4 regions of the Clostridium sp. BJN0013 genome follow, and region 4 is predicted to be linked to each of the others. Evidence: riboswitches for the same ligand, from Rfam matches in the RefSeq annotation. Region 4 holds a riboswitch; each other region holds the start of a gene.

Region 1 (3,702 bases), 1.8 Mb from region 4:
ACTGATGATTTAGAACATATGGTATACATGGAAAATTCCTTTGGAGGCATGAGGATTCTAAATATTTTAGATGGAGAGATGTTGCCAAGAATATGTTAAAATAGTATAAAAATTACTAAGTAAAAAGAGCTTATATTATTGAAACCAATCTAAAACAGTCAAAATCATGAAAAAAATAGAAATCAGAATACGTGTATAAACTTATGTATTTTTATGTACATGCCCATTAGTTACTGCAGATGAACCTATTACCACTGGAAAAATTGCACTGACCCACCTCAGTGAGTTTCCTGATTACTATACAAGATTAAAATTACTTGAGGAAGAAGCAAAAGCATATTGGAAGAAATAATGAGTTAAACTAAAATTGTGCATTAGGGATAATTAAAACGTAACCAGAATATCCCATCAATGGAGTAGAAGCTGAATAATTCTTTTATCCAGCTCAGACTGTAGACAAATGGCATATTTTTATTTTTCAAAATGTGCCATTTGTCTACAGTCTGAGCCCTGGTAGATTCCAGGGCTTTTTATTATAAAGGCTTTTATCTGGTATTTGAGAGATATCTCATACTTCTTTGGTTGGGTAATTTGAGACAATTAGAAAAACTTGTTTCAGAACTTGGATTAATTGCCAATACTATATTCGGATATGGAAGAGGAATTGAGAATATAGATAAAATACCAGAGGAAATAAATGCGCATTATATTACTATTTCATGGCCTGTATTTGAAAGTCTTATAATAAATGGTCCTTATGTAGGATATTCAGGTGGACTTAAACTCTTAGAAGATATATATTCTGTAGTTCTTACAAGATTTAATTGATTTATAGGAGGGTATATATGAATTATAAAGTTGCAGTTGCAAGTAGTGATGGCAAATTTGTAAATGAACATTTTAGAAAAGCAAGCCAATTTTATATATATAAAGTGGAAAACGGGGATTATGAATTTGTAGAGTTGAGAAAAATAGATGACATCCTTAGCTGTGGAAAAGAAAGTCACTATGATAAAATTTTGTCTATTGTTAAACATCTTTCAGGGTGTAGGATAGTTCTGGTTAGCCAAATAGGTAGAGAAGCTGCTATATTTTTGAATAGAAATGGAATTGAAGCTTTTGATATAACCCAATCTATAGATGAGGCTTTAAAAAAGTTAATTAAATATTATTCCAGAATAGATAAAATTAATAAACCATGTAATTAGAAATTATATATACAATTTCTTTTGAAAGGGGATTTTTTATTGACATTATTCAACTTTAGTTGACTGGGAAACCAGAGGCTTTAAATAAAATTTATATTTAAAGTTTTTGGTTTTTCTATTTTTGCTGGAAAGGCCAAAGGAGAAATATTAGGACTTATTGAGGTATTAAATAAATTAAAATTACCTGTTACATTACAACAATTAGAGATAGAAGATGGTGTTGATAAAAAAATATATGGAGCTAAAAGACATAGCTTCAGTTCCAATTACTGGACTTGAATATCCTGCTTTATATATAATTCTCATATTCTAAGTATTTTAATATTTTACTAAATTTATATCAATAATATAAAAGATATATAACTAAGAAATTTTTTAAAATTATGTAAAAATAAGTTGACAGAGATTTTATTGTGGTATATAATCAAATTATTATATATCAATAATTTATTTTCTTATCAAGAGAAACTGAGGGGCTGGCCCGATGAAGTTTCAGCAACCAGTATGTTTTGTTTACATGCAAGGTGCTAAATCCTGCAGGTTTAATTCTGAAAGATGAGGAAAGGTAACGTGCTAAAAATTATATTTTAGAGCAGTAGTCTTCCTCATTATTTGAGGGAGACTTTATTTTTTAAAATCTTATCATATGACTTAACTTTTAGTTGACTGGAAAACCAGAGGCTTTAAATAAAATTTTAATTTTATTTAATAGCCTCTGGTTTTTTATTATTTACTATAACTATATTAAGGAATTAAGAAATAAACACTTAGTACAGAAAGATATTATCTACAATAGTTAGGGCAGTAGAAAATTCGGCTGGGTTTACCAGAGATACTGGATACTAAATATTATTGAATATTTAGTATCTTTCGGTATATATTTCCATAATGGTGTAAAAATTAATTTTTATAAAGGAGATGTTTTCATGTCTATTAATATTAAGGTAATAGAATCGGCAACTAGGGAAAACAGACTTAATTCTATTACTGGTTATAGTGGAACAGTTAAGGATCTTGTTAAAAAAGTGCAATGTGGATGTCTTAAAAATGAGGAAAGGTGCTTTAGTCAGGCTAGTAACTGTAGTTCTGGATGTGCCCAGGGGTATTTGTCACGTGTATTGGATGCTGCCATTGTAAATCATGGTGCCATTGGATGCTCTGCAGATGTAATTGGGGAAAATACTACTTTCAAATGGGGACAGAATATAAGAAATTGGGAAAAGAAAGATGTAAATGTGATAAACACTAATATGACAGAGGATTCTACTGTATTTGGCGGTAGAGATAAGTTAAAGGAAGGTATAAAAGAAGCATATAAGAGGTTTAAACCTAAGGCTATATTTGTTACTACTTCTTGTGCTTCGGCAATTATTGGAGACGATATTAAGAGTATTACAGATGAAATGGAAAAAGAAATAAAGATTCCTGTGGTACCTGTTTTCTGCGAAGGATTTAGATCAAGAATATGGGCTTCAGGTTTTGATGCAGCGTTTCATGCCATATTGACACGTATAGTGAAACCACCTAGAAAGAAACGTCCAAAACTTGTAAATATGATAAATTTTAATGGAAGTGCTAGAGATTATATAACTGAAATACTATCAAAACTTGGGCTTATTCCTCAATTTGTAGTACCTTTTGCTACTATAGAGCAGATATCTAGAATGTCGGAGGCTGCAGCTACTATTAGCATATGTGGTACTTTAGGGGGATATTTGGGAAATGGATTAGAACAGCAATATGGTGTTCCTTATGTAAAGTCTATTCAGCCCCACGGTATTGCAGGTATGGATAATTGGCTCAGAGGACTTGGAAAAGCTGTAGGCAAAGAGAAAGAAGTAAAAGATTATATAGATAATGAAAAGAAGATAATAGCACCAGAACTTGAAAAAATCAGAGAAAAGTTGAAAGGAAAAAGAGCAATAGTAGGGATGGGACCAAGTTTTTCTCACAATTATATAAGAGTATTAGGTGAATTAGGTATTGAGGTAATATGGGGAATTTCCTGGCATTTCGATCAGCATTACGATCATGGAGGCATACCGGAATCATCCATTGCACTATCCAAGAGAGATGAAGATATCCCAATAAGCATATGTGATGTTCAAAATTTCGAAATATTAAATTTGTTGAACAAATTGAAACCGGATCTTTATATAGCCAGGCACCCAGGTACTACAATATGGCCAACTAAGATGGGAATCCCATCTATAATGATATCAGATGAATACAGTGCCTTTGGATATAGGGGAATTATAGATTTTGGTCACAGCATAATAGATACCTTGGAAAATAACAGCTTAGCAGAGAGCTTATCCAAAAGGATAAGGCTTCCATATACTTCCTGGTGGTTTAAGCAGGATACATTTAAATTTCTTGAAAATGAGGTGAAATAATGAGTGGAGTGGTTGAAGAATTAAGACATGTCTGTGCACTTGGAGGATATGAATCCGTACTTGCTATAGAAAGGGCAGTACCCATAATACATGCTGGA
Region 2 (3,702 bases), 590 kb from region 4:
GCGGATATACTAAAAAAAGCAGGAGCTAGTAAAATCATACGTACAGACTGTACCTCTGGCCTATTGGTTCATATGCAGAGCACTATGCGTATGGGATATGTTACTGATACAAATTGCGAAGCAAAACAGGTAAAAAGACTATTTATTGCAGACAACAGTGTACTATATAACAGCTTAGGAGGAGCTAATCCTACTCTTACAACACAGGCTCTGGCAACACGTACCGCAGAAAAAATAGTCCATAAATATTTTAATTAACTGCAAATTTTTGCTATATTCCTAAATAAGTGATTCTATATTCAGGGGAAGTTTTTTCCACCTGAATCTTAGAATTACTTGATTATCCTAATATCAAATCTCCCATTAATACTCCTGTAATTTCACTTTCTTTATTTCTAACTGGAACTGAAAGAGCTATACAATAATTATTGGTATCTACAGATATATAGGGCTCAGATTGATATTCCTTTCCTTTTATTGATTCTTTAAAATAGGGTCTGTGGGAAAAACTAGTATATATCTCTTCCTCACTATAATCCAATGTTATAGCTTTTCTAAGCCCATCCCTCTGTACCAATCCAAATAATTCAAAATAAGGGTATTTATTTATATTTTTTGTTAATATTTCAGTACAAATATTATAATCCATGGTACTTAAACCTTCAATTTGTGCTATCTGCCTAAGTACCTCTAATCCTGTTTCTATATTCTTATACACTTCCTCATCTACATTATAATCTTTAGCAAAAGAGGATATGCCCTCTTTTAAGTTTTTATTCATATCTGACAAATTCGATATAGAATCAAAGGCATTTTTCATAGCAGATAACTGTTCTTGGGAAGCTGACGCTACTTGCTGGGTAGCTTCAGAAGTATTTTCTGATATTTCACATACCTTTCTCATAAGATCTCTTGTATCAATTACTTTTTTATTTTGTATATTTATAACTTTATTTATATCTTCTATGGAATCTATAGATTTTTTACTTTCTATATATATATTATCTAAATTTTCTTTTGTAGCATTGGAAAATGTTATGGTTTCACTAAATATTTTAGCTTCATTATCCATGTTAGCAGATATGTCCGTTATTTCTGATTTAATCTCATCTATTATATACTGAATTTCTTTGGCCTGATTGGAGGATATAGCAGCCAGTTTTCTTATTTCATTTGCCACTACTGCAAAACCTGAACCACTTTCTTTTGCCTTTGCAGCTTCTATAGAAGCATTTAAGGAAAGCAAATTAGTATTTTTACTTATATCATTTACTGCATCTGCTATATTTTGAATTTTAAAAGCTTTTTCATATAAATTTTTTACTTTTGATACTAAGTCTATATTTAAATCTGAAGACTGGTTCATCTTTTCAATTAATTCTTCATAAGTTTCACTACTGTGTTTTACTACTTCCATCATAGAATGAGCATTATTTGCAACCAATTCTCCATTTTGTGATATGGATTTATGTCCTTCCACAAATTCTTTAATAAGTGTTTCCGTTTTAATTGCATCATTCATCTGTTCTATCATATCCTGGGATATATTATTTATAGCAGAACTGGTTTCTTCACCTGATCTCTCTACCAATAATGCATTTGAGCTTAAATCTTCGCAGTAATTTACAACTTTATCAGTCATTATATTGGTTTCATTTATAAATCCCCGTATACTTAGAATCAATATATTTATACTTGAACACAGATCACTAAAAATACTTTTATCATATATTTTTATTTTTTTTGTTAAATCTCCCCGGGATATCTCTTCTATAGACCCGCTAATATCTTCCAAGGATTTAAGAGTGAAATTTAATATTATAAGAACAGCCGTAACTAAAATTACAATTAATAAGACCCATACAATATTATTTAATATAATACCCTTTCCTCCAATAATACTAGAAACAATAAAAACTAATAGTGTTAAAAATACCGAACTTACTCCAAATATAAGGCCTATCCTTTTACCTTTCATATTTAAAACCTCCTAAAAACAAAATTGAAATACAAAAACCTCTTCTTAATAATTAAGAAGAGGCCAAAAATATAGCATCCTCTCATCTCTAAGGAAATTTCCTTCAGGATTTAGCACATTTCTAGAATGTCTAGCTGTTGCCGGGTTTCATAGGGCCAGTCCCTCCACCTCTCGTGATAAGAGCGTATATAATATGTATTCATTTTTTATTACAATAAATTATATACATTATGACTATAATTTGTCAACAACTTTACAGGATTCAAAATTGATTTTTAATACTATATTTTATCAATAGCCAAGTGTTTTTATAATATCTTTAACTTTTACATCCGAATTAAATTCTGGATTATCTATATAGAGCATTATAACTGGATAATCAGCCCTTTCATACTTAAATATATTATCACTATCTTCACTAAAAACAGTTGGATTTCTCTTTTTATATACTTCTTTAGGCGCATCTATGAATATTTCTACATAATTCTCCGCTCCAATTATATTTTTTGCATATTCTCTATCCCCTTTAAATCTGCTTACAGATGTAACTATGGTTATGGTGCCGCTATCTGCAAATAAATTAGCCACTTCTGCAATTCTTCTAGTCTGTTCATGGGCATCTTCTGAATTAAATGTAAGATCGGAGCTGAGTCCAAACCTTAGATGGGAAGAATCAAGATAGTATACTTTTTTCCCTAAATCCACAAGTTTTTTCTCAAGTTTAACTGCTATTTCATTTTTTCCACATCCAGGCAGCCCTGTAAGCCAAATAACTCTTCCTTTCTGGCCCAGTTTCAACTCTCTATCTTTTCTTGATACAAGTCTTTTTCTTATGGATATATTTTTACTTTTTACATCTTTTATTTCCCTTTTCAACGAATCTTCTATATTTGAAATAATTCCTCCACCGCTTATATCGTAGCCATCTACTATAACAAATCTTCCTGTAGATTGAAACTGACTGAATTCATCAAAACATATAGGTTCTTCCGTTTTTATAGTAACTTCTGCTACATCATTTTTCTTTAGAAAATTTAGATTTTCACTGCTATTTAATGTAGATGCATCAATTATTTTGTTTACAGATATTATATTGAATTTTACCTCCTGAGTTTCAATTTTAAGTTTATAGGTCTTATCCTTTACCAATTTATTATTTCCAAGCCAGAATACATTGGCATTGAACACATTTCCTACGGTAATTGGAGAACCTTTGTGACATATAACTTCCCCCCTTTTATTGTAAAATTCATCTTCTAGAGTAATACCTACAGACATACCTGCAACTGCTACATCTGACTTATCTTTTTCCTGCCATGCCTCAATAGACTTTACTCTTGTACTTTTTCCTGAGGGATAAATTATAATTTCATCCCCTTTTTTCAAAGTACCAGACTGAATTCTACCTGCTATAATTCTTCTGTTGTCAAATTTATATACATCCTGAATAGGAAATCTTAGATCTTTTTCTTCAATTCCCCTATCTTTTTCTATATTATCCATACTCTCTAAAACAGTTTGGCCATTATACCAAGGCATTTTATCCGATTTTTTAGCTATATTCTCACCCTTTGAAGCTGAAATAGGTATATACCTTTCTGGATAGATATTTATATTATTTAAAAATTCATTGAATTCCACTTGAACCTCATTAAATCTCTTTTCCGAATAATCTACCAGATCCATTTTATTTATAACTACAAATACCTTTTTTATACCAATAA
Region 3 (3,702 bases), 560 kb from region 4:
CGTTAAATAATTGGATAAATTTTTCATGTCCAAGTCTTTTGACTATAAATCTTATTCTAGCTTTGTTTTTATTGGTTCTGTCTCCTTCCTTTTCAAAGAGATTTTTCATGGCCTGTATATAGTAGAGAATATCCTTTGTCTCTATAAAATCCCTTAATTTTAAGGATATTGAAGGGCTTCCTCCAAATCCACCGCCCCCATACAATTCAAATCCCTTTTTATTATTCGATATTTTAGCTATAAATCCAAGATCCGATACTGTAGCATTTGCGGTGTCTTCATTACTATTTGAGAAAGCTATTTTGTATTTTCTAGGAAGATTCATTGTAGTTGGATCCTTTATTAAATAATTAGTAGCAGCTTTTACATAAGGAGTTACATCAAATACATCATCCAGGGAAACTCCAGACAGGGGAGAACATTCTATATTTCTTACAGTATTTCCTCCAGTACCTTTTGTAATAATTCCTACTGCTATGAGAGATTTCATTATAGGGTATACATCTTCTAAATTAACACTTTGAAATTGAATATCCTGTCTTGAGGTAAATCTGATTTTGCCATGAGAATATTTTGCACCAAGTTCACTTATGCATTTAAATTGTTCTAAGTTTATAACACCACCGGGTACTCTGGTCCTTACCATATAAGTTTCCTTTTCTCTTTGTTCATATACTCCCATAGAAACTCTAAAAGCCTTGAATCTTAAAGGGTCTATTGTACCTAGTTTATATTGTTCTGATTTATCTTTAATGTCTTCTATAGATTTGTAGTTATCTTCATTTATAGCTATCATATAAATATCACTCCCACTAATTTACTTTTTAAAAATGTGGAACTATTTTATAGTATAGTTCAGTTTTTCCACATTTTTGTCCTTATCTATTTTAAATAGATTAAATACATACTCAGGTTTTTCAAGTGATAAAATTCCGTATAATATTTTAGTATCGAAAGCAAGTCTTTTATCTTCTTCAGAAGGCCTTGAGGGGGAATAAGGATGTGAATGGTAATTCCCGATAATCTTAAGTCCTGCATTTCTTATACATTTTAAAGCATTAAACTGTTCTTTGGGATCCATGGAAAAATGTTCACTGCTTTTATCTGTATTTGTTAAAGCAAATATTTTTTTTATAGATATATCCTCTCCAGATGTACTTCCTGACAAGTATCCGCAGCATTCATGAGGAAATTCATTTTTCGCTTGTTCTACAATCTTTTCATATTCTAATTTATCTATATAAATCATATAATCACCCTTTTAATTGTCCAGTTTTTAAGTCGCAGGCTGCTTGTTCATAATCTATAAGATTTTTTATGGTAGGATGTTGTCCGCATACTCCACAGTTTTCATTTTTACCTAATTTTATTTTCCTAAATTCCATAGTAAGTGCATTGTAAGTTAAAAGATATCCAGCTAAATTATTTTCAAGATTAAGTAAATATTTAATTGCTTCTGTTGCCTGAAGAGTACCTATTACCCCTCCCATAACACCAAGTACTCCTGCTTCTCTGCAGGTAGGCACTACTCCATCAGGGGGCGGTGATTGAAAGATACATCTATAACAAGGTGTACCGTTATTAGGTATATAAGTGGTGAGTTGACCATTAAATCTTATTATTCCCGCATGGGAAAAAGGTTTCTCAGAAAGTACACAAGCATCGTTTATTAAAAATTTAGCTGGAAAATTGTCGGTACCATCTATAATAAAATCGTAGTTTTGATCTTTTATAATGTCTAAAATATTACGAGAATCTACCAATTCATTATAGGTAATTACATTTACATCAGGATTTAAACGGTTTACAGTTTCCTTTCCAGACTGAACTTTAGGTTTTCCTACATCTTCAGTTTCATGTATTATCTGTCTTTGAAGATTGGAAAGGTCCACATTGTCTCCATCTACAAGACCAAGGGTTCCTATTCCTGCAGCTGCAAGATACATAGCCGCAGGTGCTCCAAGGCCTCCAGTTCCAATTATGAGTATTTTGGAATTAAGAAGTTTTTCCTGTCCTTCTACTCCAACTTCTGATAGTATTATATGCCTTGAATATCTTTCTATTTGTTCTTCACTATAATCCAAAAGTTCCACCACCCATAAAATATAAGAAATCTATTTTGTCATTTTCTTTTAGTACAGTAGTTGAAAAGTTAGCTCTGTCTACAAATTCATCATTTAATTGCACAGAAACCATATCTGGCATTTCCACATTTCCAATTTTTAAAAGTTCTGTTACTGTTAATCCATTATTTATTTCTTTAGGATCTCCATTTATTTTTATGTTCATGACGTCCTCCTTGTTATTTTGATATTAAATAGCATAAGAAAATTTACACCATTTAATGTTTTAACCGTTTTGGTAAAAAGAAAACATAAATTTATAACTAAAATAAAAACCTTCTTGCTATGAGTTACAAGAAAGTCTTTCATTCAAGTTTCTCATCTGTCAAGCAAATACATGCCTGCTGGAATTAGCACCAATGAAAACAATCAGGTTGCCGGGTATCACAGGGCCAGTCCCTCTACCTCTCTTGATAAGAATTTAATATTTAATTATTTAAATACTAACATACTTAAATTAATCCTGTCAATAATATATTTTTCACTGTTATGCTATTGACATAGCTCCAGGTTTCAGTTTATTATAGGGGTAAGTTTTTTGTATTTGATTTTTAAAGGTATGATAATTATGGTGGACAATTATAAATTATTTAAAGATTTAAACCCGGATGAAAAAAACATATTTAATTTAATTCAGAAAGATGGAGCCATGACTAAGAATGAAATCCTGCTTAAAACAGGAATGAAGTTGACTTCATTAAATCGTATTATGGGTCCTCTTGAAGAAAAACGTATTATAGTACAGAAATGTATAGGAGAATCTACAGGAGGTAGAAAACCTATTCTATATGATATAAACTTATGTAGATTTTATATTGTAGGGATAGATATATCTAAAACTCATGCACAAGTTTCCATAGTAAATTTAAGAATGGAGATTTTTTATAAGAAGAGTTTTTATGTTAATTCTTCCGATTCATATAATGAAGTTGTAGAAAAAATTGTGAGAATTATAAGTGATGCTTACGTAGAGTTAAATTTAGAGTTTATTGATCTTATTGGAGTAGGACTTGGAATTGAAACAGATATCTGGAATGATGTGAATATAGACGAAATACTTGAAAAAAAATTGGAATGTAATGTAGTTAGTGAAAATGGTGCAAATTCAGCTGTTATTGCAGAGTATTTATATGGCAGTGGAAAACAATTTAAAAATCTAGCTTATTTTAATTGTGGATTGAGAATAAGAGAAGGGACAATTTTACAAGATAGAATTATAAAAACAGCAGATGATAATGAATATGCTTTTGAGCATATGGTTATCAATACAAATCAAGATGTTGATTTTGATAAGGTATGCCTTTCAGTTCAAAAAAACAATGAACTGTCTGAAAAGATAATTTTTGATGTTGCCTCTAAATTGGGGAAAAGTATAGAATTTTATAGTGATTTATTGGATTTGAATTGTGTTATATTAAGTGGACCTTTAATTAATTCGGATCTGTTTTATGAAACATGTGTAAGATATGTTCCTGAAAAGGTTATTTTCAAAAGAGATGGATATTTTAAAGAGGATGCAATTTCAATAGGGGCTGCGGCTTTACTTTTGGAAAGATGTATTGACAGTAAAATATAATGA
Region 4 (3,702 bases):
ATTAAAATTAAAAAATAAGCAGAAAATTGTCTAAATTATTAAGAATCACTGGATTCAACTTTATCACATCACCCCTTAAACTAACACATCTTCTCAAAAATAATTTTTCCATTTATAAGCAACTAAATAAGTACCATTTTATAATACCTTCTCCAAGAAATATTGTAATTGCAGAAGCTATAACCATAAATGGTCCAAAGGGAATATAATCCTTTCTAGACTTCTTTCTCAGCAAGATGAGAATTACTCCTGCAGCCGCCCCTATAATAAAAGCCATAAACAACATAACTATTGTATATTTAAACCCCAAAAATAGGCCACATACCACTGAAATTTCCACATCTCCCCAACCCATGCCACCTTTAGTTATAAGGATAATTAAAGATAAAAAAACTCCTGCCAATATTCCTCCATAAATGTAGGTTTTTATAGGCATTCCCCTATAAAAATATATTCCTAAAAATACTATGCCAGCAGCTATACCTGTTCCTGTAGTTTTAAAATAAACATCTTTAGTATCAGAATCTATCATTCCTATCACGATCATAATACTTATAAATACTATGTATTTTACAAATTCTATACTTATACCAAATTTAATATAAACACATAGATAAAATATTGCTGTTATAAATTCCAAGACAGGATATCTGAAAGATATTTTTTTACCACAATATCTACATCTTCCCCTTAAAACTACATAACTTATTATAGGAATTAGGTCATACACCTTAATTTTTTTATTACAATTCATACAATGTGAAGGTGGATATGCAATGGACTCACCTTTAGGTATTCTACATATACAAACATTTAAAAAGCTTCCCACTATAGCCCCAAAAATTAAAACAACAATACCATAATAAATATCCATAACCCACTCTCCATTTTTAAAAAACAAGACCCCGTATTCATAAATGCTATTTATGAACACAGGGCCGGTTGCATCACTAACTCTAATACACACAAGGATGCCCGAATTAAAGTGCGTATTTCATCGTTTCCCTTAATTTGTTTAATCTTACCATAAAAATAATACAATTTCAATAAGTTTTATGGAAGTTTATAATGGAAACAATGAAAAAGTAATTTTAGAATTTTCCATAGAAAATACAGGTATGGGCATTAAAGAGGAAGTTAAAAATCAAATTTTCAAAAAATTTATTTGCCATCAGCCACCTCACAGTAAATATCATTCTACTACAGGCCTTGGACTTTTAATATCAAAAGAACTGGTAAAAATTATAAATAGAAATATATGGTTTGAAAGTAAAGAAAATGAGGGAAGTACATTTAATTTTATGGCAGAATTCTTACTGGATCTCAATAAAACTATAAGTGAAGGTAATATTAATTTAGAAAATACAAACTGGTCAGAAGCGGCAGATAAGATCATTATCTGTCATGATTACAGATAATAGATGTCCATGTATAATACTATTATTTACATCTACCGGCAGCCTTTCATTATATATAGATATACAAATTGGAAACTAAATTATTTATAATAACTGTCCACATTTAAAGCCTGACCGTGGATCCTACTAGGTTCTTATTTTTTCTTAGTGTGCATTCTGCTTTTTCATCTTCTCATTGACAAAGTATATTTTATTTGATATCATAATGCTAATTAAATATATTTCTTATCTAGAGAGACGGAGGGACTGGCCCTATGATGTCCGGCAACCTAAATTTTATTTAAAGGTGCTAATTCCTACAGGTAATTACCTGAAAGATGAGAATTGAGAAAATCTACTTTCTTGTATCTCGTTTTTACAAGAAAGTTTTTTATTTTACAAAATAAATATATTAATACATTTCAGTTCACCAGAAATACTGGAGACTAAATTTATTTTTACGTGAATTTTTATTAAAAATACTCATAAATATTATGACTAATCAATTCAAGTAAAAATTTACATAATGGAGTATAGCGCTATGCCCATATTAAATTATGCTAATGTTATTTAATAATGGGAGGAAAATTGAACATGAAAAATTTATTAATTTTAGTCTTAACGGCAATATTATCTTTAGGGACAGTTGGATGTTCTAAGTCAAATAACACTAACAGCAAAAATACATCAAATTCAAAAGAAATCATAATAAAATATCCCAATACTCAATGGTATGATGCAGTGTATATTGCTGATTCAAAGGGATATTTTAAAGAACAGGGAATAAAAATTAAATATGTGGGAGAAATACCAGCAGCTCAAATTGTTCCATCAGTTGCATCAGGAAGTATTGACTTTGGATTAAGACATACTCCTTTAGTTGCAATGGCTAATGCTCAAGGTTCAAATCTTAAAATAGTTGCAGCAGGAACTCAATCATTAGCTAATTATCCTCATATGAGATATATAGTTAGAAAAGATAGTGGCATAAATAGTATTAAAGATATTGCTGGCAAAAAAGTTGCAATAAACTCATTTGGAGCATGTTCAGAATTTGTTACAAGAGAATTTTTAAGAAAGGAAAATATTGATCCTAATAATGTAAACTTCGTTGTGTTACCGGATTCTCAACAAGAACAAGCTGTAGAGCAACATTTAGTAGATATTGCAATTGTACATGCTCCATATACTAAAAAAGCTCTTAAAAATCCGAATTTAAAAGAATTAGTTAATGATTATGCTTTAGAGGATGGTATAAGTGGTATGTGTCCATATTTTACAAACGAAGGTTTTATTAAAAAGAACCCCCAGGCAGTAAAAGGATTCGTAACTGCAGTAGCTAAAGCAGCAGATTGGTCCAAAAATCATGAAAGTGAAGGGAAACAAATTATAGCTAATAAATTGGGAATTAAGGTGGATGATGTTGAAGCATGGAATTATTATGAACACCAAATCATTCCACAAAAGTCAGTAAAATGGTGGGTGGATTATTTAGAGAAAAATGGCAAATTAAAATCAGATAAAGTTAAGGTTAACGACTTATATACAAATGAATTTAATCCCTACAGTAAATCCCAATAATCAAGTGATTCTTAGGTTCAGGTGGAGTTTGCCTATAAGGATTACTTTTCTCCATCTGAACCTTATTAACAGTATTCTTAGTGTCTTTAGCACTTAGAATACGTTATCCTTTAGGGGAAGAACTTATCCAGGGGCATAGCAGTGCTTATCCCCCACTTGAATAAGATGGGGGTGTTAGCAATGGTAGCCTTCGGATAAATATGTAACAATAAAATATTGAATAAAAAATTATTATATCCTTCCGTAAGCATAGTAAATATCACGTTAATGTTTACTATGCTTACACTTAATCAAAAATAGCTGCCTATAAATAAGAACTCATTAGTTAGTTTGTTATAAGGAGATGGAAATTTTGAATAAAATATCGGTAAAAAATATTGAACAATTTTATAAACACCCTAATAATAAAAAAATTAATATTAAAGTATTGGAAGATATAAATCTTGATATCGAAGAAGGGCAATTTGTATGTATAGTTGGACCCAGTGGATGCGGGAAGTCCATATTACTTAATATTATAGGGGGATTAGTGAATCCTACTAAAGGAAATGTTTTAGTTGATTCAAATGAAGTAAAGGGGCCCGGAAGTGACAGAGGTATGGTATTTCAAGGATATGCACTTCTTCCATGGAGAACTGTATTGCAAAATGTAGAACTTGGCCTTGAAATAAATAAAGTACCTAAAAAAAAGAGAAAAGAGTTGGCAAAAAAGTTTATACATTTA

The links. A riboswitch is a leader RNA that binds a small molecule or an ion and turns the genes downstream of it on or off. The one in region 4 is predicted to bind S-adenosylmethionine.
Region 1: another riboswitch for S-adenosylmethionine. It lies ahead of AB3K27_RS15185 (nitrogenase component 1); the one in region 4 lies ahead of AB3K27_RS06115 (ABC transporter substrate-binding protein).
Region 2: another riboswitch for S-adenosylmethionine. It lies ahead of AB3K27_RS09270 (methyl-accepting chemotaxis protein); the one in region 4 lies ahead of AB3K27_RS06115 (ABC transporter substrate-binding protein).
Region 3: another riboswitch for S-adenosylmethionine. It lies ahead of thiS (sulfur carrier protein ThiS); the one in region 4 lies ahead of AB3K27_RS06115 (ABC transporter substrate-binding protein).

Annotation. Positions count from the first base shown of each region.
Region 1 is NZ_CP162495.1:2,955,207-2,958,908, reverse strand. Features, by position in the region: gene hypE (hydrogenase expression/formation protein HypE) at 1-99, shown strand, start outside; gene AB3K27_RS15200 (DUF5661 family protein) at 248-352, shown strand; gene AB3K27_RS15195 (hypothetical protein) at 592-828, shown strand; gene AB3K27_RS15190 (NifB/NifX family molybdenum-iron cluster-binding protein) at 846-1,208, shown strand; SAM riboswitch class I at 1,661-1,770, shown strand; gene AB3K27_RS15185 (nitrogenase component 1) at 2,135-3,604, shown strand; gene AB3K27_RS15180 (nitrogenase component 1) at 3,604-3,702, shown strand, end outside.
Region 2 is NZ_CP162495.1:1,766,312-1,770,013, reverse strand. Features, by position in the region: gene AB3K27_RS09275 (GMC family oxidoreductase N-terminal domain-containing protein) at 1-258, shown strand, start outside; gene AB3K27_RS09270 (methyl-accepting chemotaxis protein) at 341-1,978, opposite strand; SAM riboswitch class I at 2,058-2,161, opposite strand; gene AB3K27_RS09265 (GTP-binding protein) at 2,270-3,702, opposite strand, start outside.
Region 3 is NZ_CP162495.1:1,740,245-1,743,946, forward strand. Features, by position in the region: gene AB3K27_RS09130 (sulfurtransferase TusA family protein) at 1-796, opposite strand, end outside; gene AB3K27_RS09135 (M67 family metallopeptidase) at 839-1,249, opposite strand; gene AB3K27_RS09140 (ThiF family adenylyltransferase) at 1,254-2,084, opposite strand; gene thiS (sulfur carrier protein ThiS) at 2,074-2,289, opposite strand; SAM riboswitch class I at 2,439-2,543, opposite strand; gene AB3K27_RS09150 (ROK family transcriptional regulator) at 2,662-3,699, shown strand.
Region 4 is NZ_CP162495.1:1,176,754-1,180,455, reverse strand. Features, by position in the region: gene AB3K27_RS06125 (A24 family peptidase) at 113-874, opposite strand; cyclic di-GMP riboswitch class II at 928-1,014, opposite strand; gene AB3K27_RS06120 (ATP-binding protein) at 1,056-1,418, shown strand; SAM riboswitch class I at 1,641-1,742, shown strand; gene AB3K27_RS06115 (ABC transporter substrate-binding protein) at 1,992-2,978, shown strand; gene AB3K27_RS06110 (ABC transporter ATP-binding protein) at 3,331-3,702, shown strand, end outside.